DNA from 2 places in the Paenibacillus sp. Soil724D2 genome. Region 2 is predicted to be linked to the other one. Evidence: riboswitches for the same ligand, from Rfam matches in the RefSeq annotation. Region 2 holds a riboswitch; the other holds the start of a gene.

Region 1 (7,424 bases), on a different contig from region 2:
AACTGTCTGCATGTTCAATGGAAATAGGATATTATACAATGAAATTATAGACATCCTATAAACTAGTGAGGTGCTGAGTTATGAAACATGAAATTGTTTTATCAGACATAACCGTAGTTGGTGGAGGATTAGCAGGTGTTTGCGCGGCAATCGCTGCAGCTCGGTTAGGCCAAAGCGTCTCTCTCGTCCAAAATCGTCCTGTACTTGGCGGTAATGCCAGCAGCGAGGTTCGCGTCTGGGTATGCGGCGCTACCTCTCACGGAGTTCATCGAAATGCTAGAGAAACCGGCATCATGGGTGAACTATTTGTGGAGAATCAGTACCGTAATATCGACGGAAACCCTTATATCTGGGACCTCATCGTACTGGAAAAAGTCAAAGCAGAGAAGAATATCACGTTGTTTTTAAACACGGATGTCCATGAGGTCCACGCCGATGGTGACGAGACTAGTCGAACGATTCGTTCTGTCACAGGCTGGATGATGGGATCTGAACGACGTATCCGTTTCGATAGCCGTGTATACCTTGATTGTACAGGTGACGGGCTAGTCGGTTTCCTCGCAGGTGCGAAGTATCGTATTGGGCGTGAAGCCCAAGAGGAGTTTAATGAGGAATGGGCACCGCTCGTCGCGGACGATATTACACTTGGAAGCACCCTGCTGTTCTATACAAAAGACGCAGGCCGCCCGGTCAAATATATCGCACCAAGCTTCGCGAAAGACATCACTCAAACGTCCATTCCCATGAAACGCGTCATTCGCAGCGGAGATAATGGCTGCGCTTATTGGTGGATTGAATGGGGCGGTGAGCACGATGTTGTTCATGAAAACGAGCGAATCAGGGATGAGCTGTCCTCAGTTATCTATGGTATTTGGGATTATATCAAAAATTCCGGTAAATTCGAGAGTGAAAACCTGACGCTCGAATGGATCGGCTCCATTCCGGGGAAAAGGGAATATCGTCGTTTCGTTGGGGACTACGTGCTCAATCAGAACGATATCATCGCACAGGAGCAGTTTGAAGACCGTGTCGCTTTCGGTGGCTGGTCCATCGATTTACATCCACCGCAGGGGATGTATGCCACAGCCAAAGGTTCTAAACATATGCATATGGACGGCAGTTATCATATCCCGTTCCGTTCCCTCTACTCCGTCAACGTGACGAATATGCTGATGGCGGGACGCAACATCAGCGCGTCCCACGTTGCCTTTGGCACGACTCGCGTCATGGCGACGTGTGCCGTCATTGGCGAAGCCGCGGGCACAGGAGCCGCGCTCTGCGCGGCAAAGGGCATCTCCCCACGCGAGCTGCACAGCAACCACTTGAGCGAGCTTCAGCAGACGCTGCTTCGACAGGATGCAGCCGTCCTCGGTTTGAAGAACGCGGATGCGGCCGATCTTGTGCTACGCGCAGAGATGACGGCGTCCAGCACCTTGACGCAACTTGCGCTAGAGCAATCTGCGTCGGTGCTGCCGCTGAACGCGCATGTAGCGCTTCTTGTGCCGGCAGATCCGTTCATTGACGGCATCGAGCTGCTGCTGGATGCTTCGGAGGCAACGGAGCTGACAGTCGAGCTCTGGAGCACTGGGAAGCCGCAGAACTACGTCCCGCACAAACAGATGACGTCCATTCAAGTAGCTGTGGCTAAGGGTTCTCAACAGTGGGTAAAGGCTGCACTTTCTTGGCATCCTGAAACCGCTCAGAATGCTTTTATCATTCTCAGAAGCAACCCGGCGCTTTCCATCCATCTATCCGCTAGACCACAAACGGGCGTGCTGTCCTTCAAACATGATGCTGCATCAGAAGACAGCGCAGATTTCGGTGACATGCATCATCATCAGCCTGTCATTGATTGGAGCGCGAATGCCTTCATTCGGAAGCCAATCTGCTTCCGTCTGCTCTCACCCACATCCGCATTCGCAGCCGATAAAGCTGCCGATGGGTATAAGCGTCCTTACGGAGGCCCTCATCTATGGTCGTCAGCCGGCCTTGAGGTCTCCCAGCCTGAATGGCTTGAAGCCAGTTGGCCAGAGGCTGTGCAGATTCGAAGTGTACATCTCACTTTCAATGATGACGTGAATGAAGATTTAATTAATTTGCATCATCATCGGACGGAATTCGAGATCATTCCTGAACTGGTCAAAGACTATAAAATACAGGCCTTCATCGGCGGTGATTGGACCACAGTCGCTGATAGGCTCGATAATCATACACGTAATCATGTTCATCTTTTGCCGGAAGCTGTGACGACTGATCGACTTCGTGTGGTCGTTGAAGCGACGAACGGGACGGAACGGGCAGAAATTATAGAAATTCGTTGCTATGGTTGATCAAGCAATTATCAACACCCTTAAAGCATTATAAGAGTTGCGTATTCCATAACCTTCCATTATGATTAGATCAATTAAAAGTTGATGTGTGACTGGCGAAGCATGGATACCCATGAGGAAGCACATTGATCTTACAGCCGTACGCCTGGGCAGAGGTAAGGGGGATTCATCCCCCTTACCTCTTTATGTTTTTACAAACAAATGAAGGGTTGAGGGTAAAATGAATTCAGAAAAATTAATTTTGGATGGTACACGTGTCGCGAAAAGCATGAACGAAACTCTAGTCGAAAGAATCAACCAACTGTCCGTAAGAGGTGTCTTACCGTGTTTAGCTACCATACTTGTTGGCGATGACCCTTCTTCCGAAACCTATGTACGTATGAAAAGCAGCGCATGCAAGCGGTTAGGCATTGATTCCAGACGAATCCACCTAAATAAAGCAACTACAACAGAGGAGCTTATTGCTGTTATTCAACAATTAAACGCGGATCCTCAGATCCATGGTATTTTATTGCAGCATCCGGTTCCGCACCATATTGATGAAAGAGCCGCGTTTGAAGCCATTCAGATCGAAAAAGATGTGGATGGCGTTACCCTGCTGGGCTTTGCTCAAAATGCTTTTGGAGCGGCCAGCTTTCCATCCTGTACCCCGGCAGCCATTCTAGCTATTCTGGATTATTATCAGATTCCAATTGAAGGCAAGCATGCAGTAATCGTTGGTCGGAGTCCGATTCTAGGTAAACCCGTATCACTTATGCTGCTGAATAGAAACGCAACCGTAACCATTTGCCATTCAAAAACAAATAATCTCCCCCTAATTATCGGGTTAGCTGATATTGTCGTTGCAGCAGTTGGTAAACCTGCTTTTATTCAAGGAGCATGGATTAAGGAAGGTGCTGTCGTTTTAGATGCTGGATATAATGCTGGCAACATTGGCGATGTCGATTTCGAAGCTTGTCTAAAAAAAGCTAGTGCAATTACCCCTGTCCCTGCTGGAATTGGCCCGGTGACCATTGCCATGCTGCTCAAACACACCGTTCTTGCTGCCGAAAAAAGCAATCTTATAACTTGAGTTTCCGACATTCTTTTTTCTAAAATAGGTCTTAATAACCCTTGTTTAACCTTACATGGTGTGTTATATTAAAAGTGCATCAAATCAAGGTTTCCACTTCAAAAAGTTGACATAGGAGTGATACAAATGCCCAACAATTCCGTGCAAATCCCGCAAGGTGAAGAATTGATTCGTGTGGAAATGACGGTTAAGGAAGCGCTTGCATTGACAGGCACTAAATTTAACCAAAACCACAAATTAGAGACAGATGCGATCAAGAAGGTTAAACAATCCTTAGAAGATAAATTGCTGACACCGAACCATTAATCCATACCCACTCATCGCACATAGCCCTGACGATCGATTTCAAATCGCTCGCGGGGCTTTTTATTTTTATCGCATCAAATTCGGCTGAATGCTCATAATAATCTCGCAGCGCAAAAATCCTACATTTTAAGGAGTGAACAACCATGTCTGAATCTCATAAAAAAACAGGACAATCCCAAAAAAATACAACGGCACGTGCACAAGATCAGAAAACCAATAAGAAAGGTTAGAGTTAACGGCAACATTTCACATCCACAGCTCAGCCCTGACGAACGATCTTTAATCGCTCGCGGGGTTTTTATTTTTTTCGTATCAAATTCAGCCGAATGCTTATAATAATCACGCACCGTCCAAAATCCTACATTTTAAGGAGTGAACAACCAAATGTCAGAAGATCATAAGCAGCAAGGGCACGCCAGACAAAATACAACGACTCGAACACAAGATCAGAGCAGCAACAAGAAAGGTAAGAAATAACAATATTCCATATCAGGAGGCCGATATATGCTCGATCAGTTAGAAAGCAATTATGACTGTGCGAATGCGGGCTCTGACCTGCATAGTTTAAAACAAGAACTTGAACAATTCCAAGGGCAAGCAGCCTCTTCCGACAAAAAACAAGAAGAGCATCGGAATCGACTTGAGAATCAAATTCGTTTTATTGAAAATAAGTGTTCCATCCCAAGCGAACATATCCCGCAATAAAGAAAGTCCACGCCTTAAATAACAAGGGCGTGGACTTTTTGCATTAGGTGACTTTTCTTCTTGTCAAAATACACGGAACACCTTTACCAACGGCTCCTGGCTCAGACATCATGGCCAAGTACCGAAGTCCTCTTGTGCACGGTGTCTTACAAACCGCACATGTGGACGACTCCACAAGCCTCATCGTGTATTGTACTCTGGATGAAAGTTCTTTCTTCTTGGATGCCTTACCCTTCCCTTTAGGTGGTGCCATATCCACGCCTCCCAACAGTTTCCTTCCTTCAGTATATGAAGTCTGGGCGGAACGGTTCTTGGGAAGCATGCTCAAGTTCGTTATACTTGTCTATGACAAATTTTAAAGTTCCATCGCTGTCAATAGGATAGGAACCAATTCCTCATACAGTGCTGCGAAAGACTCCACTGGCAGGGGGTTTACCCCAAATCCTACTTCAACGGTAAAGCCGGGTCTACGAAATTGTTGGATGAACCAGTCTTTGTAACCCGCGTCACTGTCCGTCAGTTTAACAGCCTGATAGCTGCTGGCTAGGGCTAATCGCTCGGCAAATACTTCAGATTCCGGTGGCTCATAGTCGCGATAATTCCAATAAATCTCCCTACCTTGGGTATGCAGCGCAATGACAAGCTCAAAGTCATGGCATTCTGTAAATTGAGCTAAAGCTGCCGCCTCCGGCTCCGTTAACGGTGCTTCTCCACCGTAATCACGCTCACCAGGTCCAACCTTCTCTCTACGCACTGCCTCTTCCTCCCAGTGTGCAGGGAACTGGTCATTGAGATCAACACCGCGAATATTGGCCTTCCAATTCCTGAAATCCAGTGATCCTCCATTCCAATGCAACAACGGCTCTTGGTAGGGATGTTCCTCATTAACACCAGACAGAACAAGTTCCACGCCATCAGGATTCACCATGGGTACAACCCAAAGTGAATACTCCGATAGGAGCCTCCTTATGTTGCTGCCATGCCAAGCCGTCCCTCTTGCATAGGAGCAAGCAAGGTCTTCCACGAATTGCATTAATAACGGGGTCGTTATCCATTCATTGGCATGGAGCGCTGCGTTGAAATGCATCTCTTTCGTACCTTGACCAATTCGCAGAGCTGGTATGCTTTTCCCCATCACACTTGCGCCTATCTCTTCTACATGAAGAAAAGGATATATCTTGCAGAGCCGGTTCAGTTCTTCACAAAGTGTCCAATACCCGTATCCTAACACACGACCACCTCACAGCCCATTTACTTAGTTCGTATGGCTATGATTATGCCCGCAGGCTTCGAATCATGCGGATTCATGCGGAGATACCTAATGCTCCCTTATGCGATTGCTGGACGTACGAGTCATGTTGCGGAATCCATTTTCTGAATGACTCTAAAATCAAATTTTTGAGTTTTGATAATTATGAAACTTCGTTCCCATTAAAAATAAAAAATAGACCCCATTAGGGTCTATTCACATCACCTATAAAATATTAGGCACCTGCCAAACGACAGGCGTTATCGAAATTTGCTCTTTCAGCCAATTCTGCGCAATTTTCTTAAATAATTCGGACTCACCACTGCAAAAAAATTGATGGATAGGAAGCTGCCCCGATGATGCCAGGATGTCGCGGTGGTAAAGGATCGTACTGATTTCTCTTGCCGTTTCGTCCGCCGAAGAAATCAAGGTCACCTCTGGTCCCATGACACGAGAAATGGACTCCACTAGAAAAGGGTAGTGGGTACAGCCTAGAATTAAGCAATCTATCGGCTTGCCGATTAGCTGTCTGAGCGATTGCTCGACAATCGCGTTTGCACCATCCGCACCGAAAAGCCCTTTTTCTACGAACGGCGCTAACAGCGGGCAAGCTTCGCTATATACTTGAATGTTCGGCGAAATCAACCTTAATGCATGTTCATATGCTTTGCTGCGGATTGTGCCATCCGTACCGATAACCCCAATGATACCGCTTCGCGTATTTTTGATCGCTGCTCTCGCTCCTGGCAAAATAACGCCAATCACAGGAATTGATACCTGTTCACGAATATCTTCTATAGCCACTGCGGTTGCTGTATTACAAGCGATAACAATCATTTTAGGATTAAATTGAATTAAGTACTCGACGATTTGCCGCGTGAAAATTCTCACTTCTCCAGCAGATCGGGGACCATACGGACTTCGAGCTGTATCTCCGAAATAAATCACTTTTTCCTGCGGAAGCTGTCTCATAAGTTCTTTTACTACAGTCAATCCTCCGACTCCCGAGTCTAGTACGGCTATCGCTTGCTGCACACCTATCCGCTTCCTTTGCCGGTTAATGAATTACGTAACCACATGAATAGGATATGAGTGTCCAAGCTGAAAGGTACCTAGGTGAACGTATCAGATTTCTAGTCGGACACCTACTTTGTTAGGTATGGAGTTCACTCACAATTCCGAATTCATAGCCTTTCTTCTTGATCTCTTTACAGATACGAGACAGCGCCTGCATATTTTCTAAAGATCCCTGATGCATCAATATCACATTGCCGTCATGCAAATTATTCATAATATCATTGTATGGATCTTCTGCCCCGTTGGCTCTTGGTTCCCAATCCCGCATAGCTGTAGACCAGAATACAGAGGTATAGCCCATACTGGATACTAAGTTCAAGTTATGTAGATTGTAATGTCCATAAGGAAAGCGGAAATATTTCTCGACTTCTTTACCCGTAATCTTTTTATATAAAGCTTCAAAATCCGTAATTTCTTTTCTAATTTGATCATCAGACATGTCATTGAAGTCGTTATGTGTCATCGTGTGATTGGCAATGAAATGACCATCAGCTACGAGCTTTTTCAAATAATCCGGATTTTTTTTAATGTTATTGCCCGAAATAAAGAAATTCGCTTTCACATCGTTTTCTTTCAACGATTTAAGCATAAGATCGACTTCAATCAAGGGACCTCCCGCATCGATCGTTAAATAAACCTTTTTGCCGGTACCAACCCAAACCGCTTTTTGGTCAGCCGTGAAGGA
Region 2 (7,424 bases):
GTCTTGTTCCGAAGATCGTAATGACTTTTAAACGTTTCATCGGTTTCTTCTCTCCTTAGAGCTTTCTGTAAGAAAGCTGACTTCGTAAGCAAATTATTTAGTGCCGAACAGACGATCTCCCGCATCACCAAGTCCCGGTACGATATAGCCATGATCGTTCAGGTAGTCATCAACGGCTGCTACGTAAATATCAACATCAGGATGCTCTTGTTGAACTGCTTTGATCCCTTCTGGCGCTGCAATTAAGCACATCAGCTTCATTTGGGTACAGCCTCTGCGTTTCAGCACTTCAATCGCCATATTCGCGGATCCGCCTGTAGCCAGCATCGGGTCAATAACAATCAACTCCCGCTCCAGAACATCTGTCGGCAGCTTCACATAATACTCGACAGGCTGAAGCGTGTCAGGATCACGGTACAGGCCAACATGTCCAACTTTTGCAGCCGGAATCAGCTTAAGAATCCCATCTACCATACCCAGACCTGCACGCAGGATCGGAATGAGTCCCAGCATTCTGCCAGAAATAATTCGACAATCTGCTGTAGTCACAGGCGTTTTCACCTGAACATGCTCAAGCGGAATATCTCTCGTAATCTCATAAGCCATTAAAGTAGCAACCTCGTCTACGAGATCTCGAAAATCTTTCGTTTTCGTATTCTCATCCCGAATATAAGTTAGCTTATGTTGAATTAGCGGATGATCACAAATAAATAACTTCCCCATAATTTCCTCCTAAAAAGCTGCGTTTTATATGTATTTCACCAAAAAATATCGTTATGGTACGACAAACCTCGTCCATTATATCATATGTTATCCAACTTATCCTCTGTAAAACCAAAGCTTCCGTGAATATCCATTTTACACGAAAAAACCACTAGGATTTTTCATCCGAGCGGTTTTGGTATAACAGGATCAGCTCAATCTACGATTTCGGGGCAGAACCAGATGCTCTTGAAATCGAACCAACCGAGCGTATTGAACGAAATACCTTGAAGATGCGGGCTATACACTAATTGTTGAGTCGTATGAAGAAGAAATAAGACCGATTGGTTTTGCGATAATAATCCTTGCATCGAGCGGATTCGTTGTAAACGTACCTGACTGTCTGGCTCTGCTTCGATTGAGGCAATGGTTTCATCGAACGTTCTGCGCTGCTCATCGGTCGCGTATACGCGCAGCGCTAAGTTGCCTATCTTATACATCTCAATCAGACAACGGGCCTCATCGTCATCTGCGACAACCCCGCCGACAATAATATCTGCACATTGCATCTTATCCACCTTGGACATTTCCTCAAAAGAATATTCCTGTAGAGCTACCTGTATTCCGATGTCGAGGCATCGAGCATGAACCCATTCAGCTAGGGCACGGTTTTTTGGAGTGAAAATCATCGTTATCGGCTGGCCTTCATATCCGCATTGATTCAGTAATTCTCTAGCTCGTTCAGGCTGGTTATCTTCCGGCAATTCGATTGGTGAATCGGTCGGCAAGAAATCGGCGGCAGGTATCGCATTATATAGCCCCAGTTCCTTAATCATACCGCTACGATTAAGTACTAGCTGAAGTGCTTGACGAAAATGGATATCCTGCTGAGGCCCACCCTTTCGTAAATTAAAGACCAGCATGCTAGAACCCAGCATCATGATTTCTTTTTTGCACCAATGCGCGGGTGCCGGCTGTTTAGAATGGCTGAGCTTACCCATTTGGAAGTTTAGCTGCTGCCACCTTCGCTCACTCACCATTTCCGGAACGCAAAGCAGTTCGATACGATCCAGGTGGGCGGACTCCCGGTAATAATCCTCGAACGCTTCGAATGTGACGCCCCCCTCATCATACCTCGTAATCCGGAACGGACCCGTCCCGACGGGCAGCATGCCTGGATCGCTTACTTTCTGAGCGCTGTACACATCAGCCGGTACGATCGCGGCTTGAAAGGAACTTACATAATGAGGAAACATATAATTCGGCGCTTTCAACTCGACTCTAACGGTCAGCCGATCCACTGCGCGGATATCTCTGACGGATTCCAGCAGCCACCGGTTTGGAGAGTCTTCCGTGCCGAGCGTACGCACCCGATTAAGCGAAAAGACCGCATCTGCCGAAGTCATCTCTCGACCATGATGGAATCGCACTCGCTTACGCAAATAAAAAGTCCAGATTGTTGCATCTTCATTGCATTCCCAGTCATGCGCCAAACCTGGCTCCAAGCTGCCGCATGCAGGATCAAAATAGATCAGCGTATCGAAAGCCTGTTTTACCAAATGGAGATCGCCTGAGAAGAGCACATCTACAGGGTCTAGGGTCAAAACTCTCATCTGCATCGGCAATCGAAGGGTTTCAGTATCGCCAGGCTCAAGGGTCCCTCTATACCCAAAGTAACTTCCTAACCAAGCTAAGAATCGATCCATGACTCCGGAATCCAATCCTTCAATTTGAAACAAACTCATTGCGCTGTTCAAATTCCCCTGTTCAACATGCAATTTCGCTTCCGCAAACAAAAGATCTTCGACCGAAGCCAGAAACCGAATCGTAGAACGATTGCCGCGCCCGCGACCTGGTGTCCAGGAAATCCATGCCATCTCAACCATCTTGCGAATCAATATCTTCACATTTCGTTCCGTACAATACAGGTAACCGGCTATTTCTTCAACGGACACGGGCACATCCATATCGGTTTGTTGAAAATTGTGAACCCGCATCATGGTTGTTTTCAACTGCACGTACTGTAAAACAAGCTGCATGGATGCAACCTCCTTTTACACGAATTACCAAGAAGTATAGGTCTGCCCCCATACTTTCGTCAACAGTCCCTGGACGGATAAAAGGATGAAAAAAAAGCCGACTCCAGAGAGCCGGCCTGAACCTATTTTTAAATCAGAATTAGTAAGTTAAACCTGGGTAAAGCGGATATTGCGCTGTCAGGTCCTTCACTAAGCCGCGTGCTTTCTCAAGAACAGCTTCATCTTTCGGGTTTTTGAGGGTAAGTCCAATTACTTTCGCGATTGTTTTCATCGCTTCTTCATTCATACCGCGGGATGTTACAGCCGGTGTACCTAGACGGATACCGCTAGTGATGAACGGGCTTGTTGGGTCAAAAGGAATCGCGTTTTTGTTTGCAGTAATGCCAATTTCGTCTAGAACGTGTTCAGCGTCTTTACCCGAAATGTTCAAGTTACGCAAATCGATCAGCATCAAGTGGTTATCCGTACCGCCGGAAACAAGGTTAATCCCTTCAGCTGTTAAAGCAGTCGCCAATGCTTGCGCATTGTTGATCACGTTTTGTCCGTATGTTTTGAAATCTGGTTGCAGAGCTTCACCGAAGGAAACAGCTTTAGCTGCGATAGTGTGCATCAAAGGACCACCTTGAGTACCAGGGAAAACGGCTTTATCGATCGCTGCTGCCCAAGCTTTGCGCGTAAGAATCATACCGCCGCGAGGACCGCGAAGCGTTTTGTGCGTTGTTGTCGTTACGAAATGTGCGTGCGGCACTGGGTTCGGATGCAAACCAGCAGCAACAAGACCCGCGATATGCGCCATATCGACGAAGAACAGCGCGCCTACATCATTTGCGATGGAAGCCAAAGCTTCGAAATCAATCGTGCGCGGGTAAGCACTTGCGCCAGCTACGAGCATGCGAGGCTTGTGTTTGAACGCAGCTTTACGAACATCGTCGTAATCAATGCGGAAATCTTTTTCGCTTACGCCATAAGCAACGAAGTTGTAGAGAATACCAGAAGCATTCACTGGACTACCGTGCGTTAAGTGACCACCATGTGCCAGGTTCATACCCAGTACCGTATCTCCAGGGTTTAGAGCTGCCAGGTAAACAGCCATGTTGGCTTGTGCGCCGGAATGCGGTTGAACGTTCGCGTGCTCAGCACCGAAAAGCTCTTTTGCACGATCGCGAGCGATATCTTCTACGATGTCTACGTACTCGCAGCCGCCATAGTATCTTTTGCCAGGGTAACCTTCAGCATATTTGTTCGTTAGTACTGTACCCATAGCTTCAAGAACAGCTTGGCTAACGATGTTTTCGGATGCAATAAGCTCGATTTTGTCACGTTGACGGGCAAGCTCAAGGTTCATCGCTTCTACAATTTTTGGATCTTGTTTGCTCAAAAAGTTTGTCATTTTAAATTCCTCCTACAGGGTAGTCTTATTTGTTAAGTCTTTATTCATAGAGGTAATGGCTAACAATCCGCATCGGGTGCGGCTGTTTGATAGAGTTGTTCCGCTTCATCAGGTAGGTAAACAGCTCTTGTACCGCCAATCAACTTAGGCCGGGTAAAAGCCATCGTCACATAGGCATGGCCAATGTTTCGGACCGGCGGCCTTGCCGGCACAGCTACTCGGCGCAAATGCATCCCAATAAGCGTGCTGCCAATATCGATGCCGGCATGTGCCTGAATCGTCTCGACAACGACCGGCTTCGCGAAATGGCGGTACGCATAGGAGGCCATCGAACCTCCGGCCTTTGGCACCGGAATGACAGAGACAGGCTCAAGCTGAGGCGAATGCAATAGCAGCTCTTCCTCAATAACGATTGCACGGTTCAAATGCTCGCAGCATTGAAAGGCTAAGTGCAGCCCGAACTCGCGGCTTATGCTCTGCGCCGTTTCAAAGATCGGCTTGGCGGCATCCAGCGTTCCTGATGTACCGATCCTATGCCCGAGAATTTCACTCGTGCTTGTCCCGATAATCAGAATTTGACCCGATCTGAGATTGCCGACTTTGACCAATTCCCGAAGATTTGTTTCCAAAGCCTCGGCAACATTAGAAAGAATGGAATCTGTCATCATGATCCCCCGTTCCTATGGATGCAGTGTGAAACGGTCTTCGATACTTTGCACTTTGTTAATGCGATTCTGGTGACGAACACCTTGAGAAAACTCGGTTTCGAGCCAGATTTTCACGATTTCCTCAGCTACACCCGGTCCAATAACACGTTCACCTAAGGCTAGTACGTTCGTATCATTGTGTTCACGCGTCGCTTTCGCTGAGAAAAGATCATGTACGAGTGCACAACGGATGCCCGGAACTTTATTCGCGGCAATCGACATCCCGATACCCGTTCCGCAAATCAGAATACCTTTATCAGCTTCGCCTGATACCACTTGCTCACAAACTTTAAGCGCATAGTCGGGATAATCGACCGAATCTGCACAGCTGCAGCCATAATCGACGACTTGGTGACCTAATGACTCAATAAAAGGAATGATAACATCTTTCAAACGATAGCCTGCATGATCCGCACCTAAGGCAATTTTCATGAATAGAACGCTCCTTTGCTTGTTCGAATTCGACCATCCTATTATATCCCAAAGCTCACCAGAAAACGAAAAAAAGAGCGGACACGCTAGAAAACGCGCGTTGCTCTTTTGCCCAGGCGACCGGCCGTATAGCTCAATGCTCCATTGTGGTTGCTCCCACTCGTCGCCAGTTACATTGAGTCTTGATTGATACCTCTATTTTATCGCATTCTACCCCATGTGTAAAGATGTATCCGCAATTCGTATATCTAGAACCTGGGTTATTTGGAGCCTTCATTTCGTGCACGTATTTTCTGAACCAATTTATCTAAACTCCCGCTGATTTCCTCAGCCGTTTGTCGGTAAATCTCTATGGAACCTCCGAACGGGTCAGAAATATCAAAGTCAGGAATCGCATGTTCAAGCTTAAAAATGCGGTTTCTTTCTTCTACAGAAACTGCTTGTGAAAGAGCCTGTTTGAGCTGAAGCTCCGTAACGAGCTGCTCCCTTTCCTCAATCGCCTGTAAAATATGAGCGTCATCCTCTACGTACTCTTTGAGCGTAAAAGTCTTCTCAATCGCATCCGGAAACCGCTGGATAACCGTACGCTTATGCCCCATCGTCATCGTCAAAATGAGATCAGCCCAATTCACTTCAGACTCTTGGATCGCCAAAGAACTAATGGGCTCCTTGAATCCCGCTTCCTGTAAAAGCGATGCACTATTTCGGGAAATTGGACCGCCCGTTACCGCGGATACCCCTGCTGAACGAACCTCCGCCGCAAGCCCTTCTTGGTGCACTCTGATACGCAGCAAACCTTCTGCTAATGGACTGCGGCACGTATTTCCTGTACAAACAAATAGAATTCGCAACATGATCCCTCCTAATCGTAAGCATAAGCTAAGATGAAAACTTTCTATACCCTATTGTATCACAGTAAAAACTTGATCCCAAAGGTGAGCAAAATTAGCCCGCCAAACGCCTCACCATACTCGCCTACCCAGCCGCTTACCCGCCTGCCAATCAATAAACCTGCAATAGATAGCAAGCCTCCAAACAAACCAAATATCAGCACCGTCAACACGATGTCTGTAGCAAACATACCTAGGGATACACCAACAGAGAATGAATCAATACTGACACTAAGTGAGAAGATCGTTAATCCCCAAGCTGACCTATGATCAAATGAAGTTGCTTCTTCTCCACGAATCGAACTATACACCATATGCGATCCCAAAAGAATGAGTAAACATCCCCCAGCCGCTGTAGCGACATTCCCGAGCAGCAATGAAACATATTGCCCCATAAACATACCCATCAAAGGCATGAGAACGTGAAATATACCAATCACGAAGCTAATTTTCATAATATCAATCAAACGAATACCCTTCATCCCTATGCCAATCCCTAAGGAAAAAGCATCCAGGCCTAAAGCAATCGCCATAATAATAATTGTTACCAGCTGCCCAAACTCCACCCCAGATGCGAGCATAGCACTATCCCCCTTGTCCACGTTTCTCTCTCAAGATATGCGGACAAACAGGGAATCATGCTAGCTAAACACGTACAAGCCGATGACCGGCTGCTTTACGAAGTCGATTCATAACCGCAAGGCCAATCCCCGTTTCTGGACAACCCTCTGCAGCAATATATTGAATACCTTCTTGATCAAATTGCCTTAACGCAGCATAAAGATCCTGAGCGATTGTTTCCGGTTGCGATAACGATCCGCAGGCAATAACCAAATCAGCATGGTAACGAGAGGCTCTCTCCTCAAAAGTAAGAATACCCGTTGACTCACCACGCGCCTTAGCTGCATCAAGATCGTTTTGGATCCATTCAGCAACAGCTTCTGTATCTCCACCTTGAACGATATGCATAAATCCTTTTGGTGCGTAATGTGTGTACTTCATCCCAGGAGCACGCGGTGTTTCGGAATCTTGCACCTCTTCCCGCTCTGGCTCATGAATCCGAATAGTAGGCAGTGCCGATTGCAGCTGCTCTGCCGTAACACCACCGGGACGCAAAATGTACAGCTCATCATTTACAAGCTCGATCACAGTTGACTCGACACCAACTCCCGTTGCACCACCATCTACGATCCCGCCAATCCGACCATCCAAATCATCTCTGACATGTGAGGCGAGTGTTGGACTAGGTCTGCCTGAGCTATTG

The links. A riboswitch is a leader RNA that binds a small molecule or an ion and turns the genes downstream of it on or off. The one in region 2 is predicted to bind ZMP and ZTP.
Region 1: it holds a riboswitch for ZMP and ZTP, as region 2 does, so the genes downstream of both, ASG85_RS13250 (bifunctional 5,10-methylenetetrahydrofolate dehydrogenase/5,10-methenyltetrahydrofolate cyclohydrolase) here and rpiB (ribose 5-phosphate isomerase B) in region 2, are expected to answer to the same signal.

The regions. Positions count from the first base shown of each region.
Region 1 covers NZ_LMRY01000012.1:29,302-36,725, reverse strand. The annotation lists gene ASG85_RS13255 (FAD-dependent oxidoreductase) at 81-2,330, shown strand; ZMP/ZTP riboswitch at 2,409-2,488, shown strand; gene ASG85_RS13250 (bifunctional 5,10-methylenetetrahydrofolate dehydrogenase/5,10-methenyltetrahydrofolate cyclohydrolase) at 2,551-3,402, shown strand; gene ASG85_RS13245 (hypothetical protein) at 3,529-3,708, shown strand; gene ASG85_RS13240 (hypothetical protein) at 4,213-4,413, shown strand; gene ASG85_RS13235 (hypothetical protein) at 4,457-4,666, opposite strand; gene ASG85_RS13230 (M14 family metallocarboxypeptidase) at 4,769-5,644, opposite strand; gene racE (glutamate racemase) at 5,888-6,697, opposite strand; gene ASG85_RS13220 (polysaccharide deacetylase family protein) at 6,816-7,424, opposite strand, start outside.
Region 2 covers NZ_LMRY01000031.1:47,321-54,744, forward strand. The annotation lists gene wecB (non-hydrolyzing UDP-N-acetylglucosamine 2-epimerase) at 1-40, opposite strand, end outside; gene upp (uracil phosphoribosyltransferase) at 94-723, opposite strand; gene ASG85_RS23720 (ABC transporter substrate-binding protein) at 918-2,741, opposite strand; gene glyA (serine hydroxymethyltransferase) at 2,881-4,131, opposite strand; gene ASG85_RS23730 (TIGR01440 family protein) at 4,191-4,796, opposite strand; gene rpiB (ribose 5-phosphate isomerase B) at 4,812-5,270, opposite strand; ZMP/ZTP riboswitch at 5,374-5,454, opposite strand; gene ASG85_RS23740 (low molecular weight protein arginine phosphatase) at 5,531-6,124, opposite strand; gene ASG85_RS23745 (manganese efflux pump MntP family protein) at 6,181-6,741, opposite strand; gene ASG85_RS23750 (L-threonylcarbamoyladenylate synthase) at 6,806-7,424, opposite strand, start outside.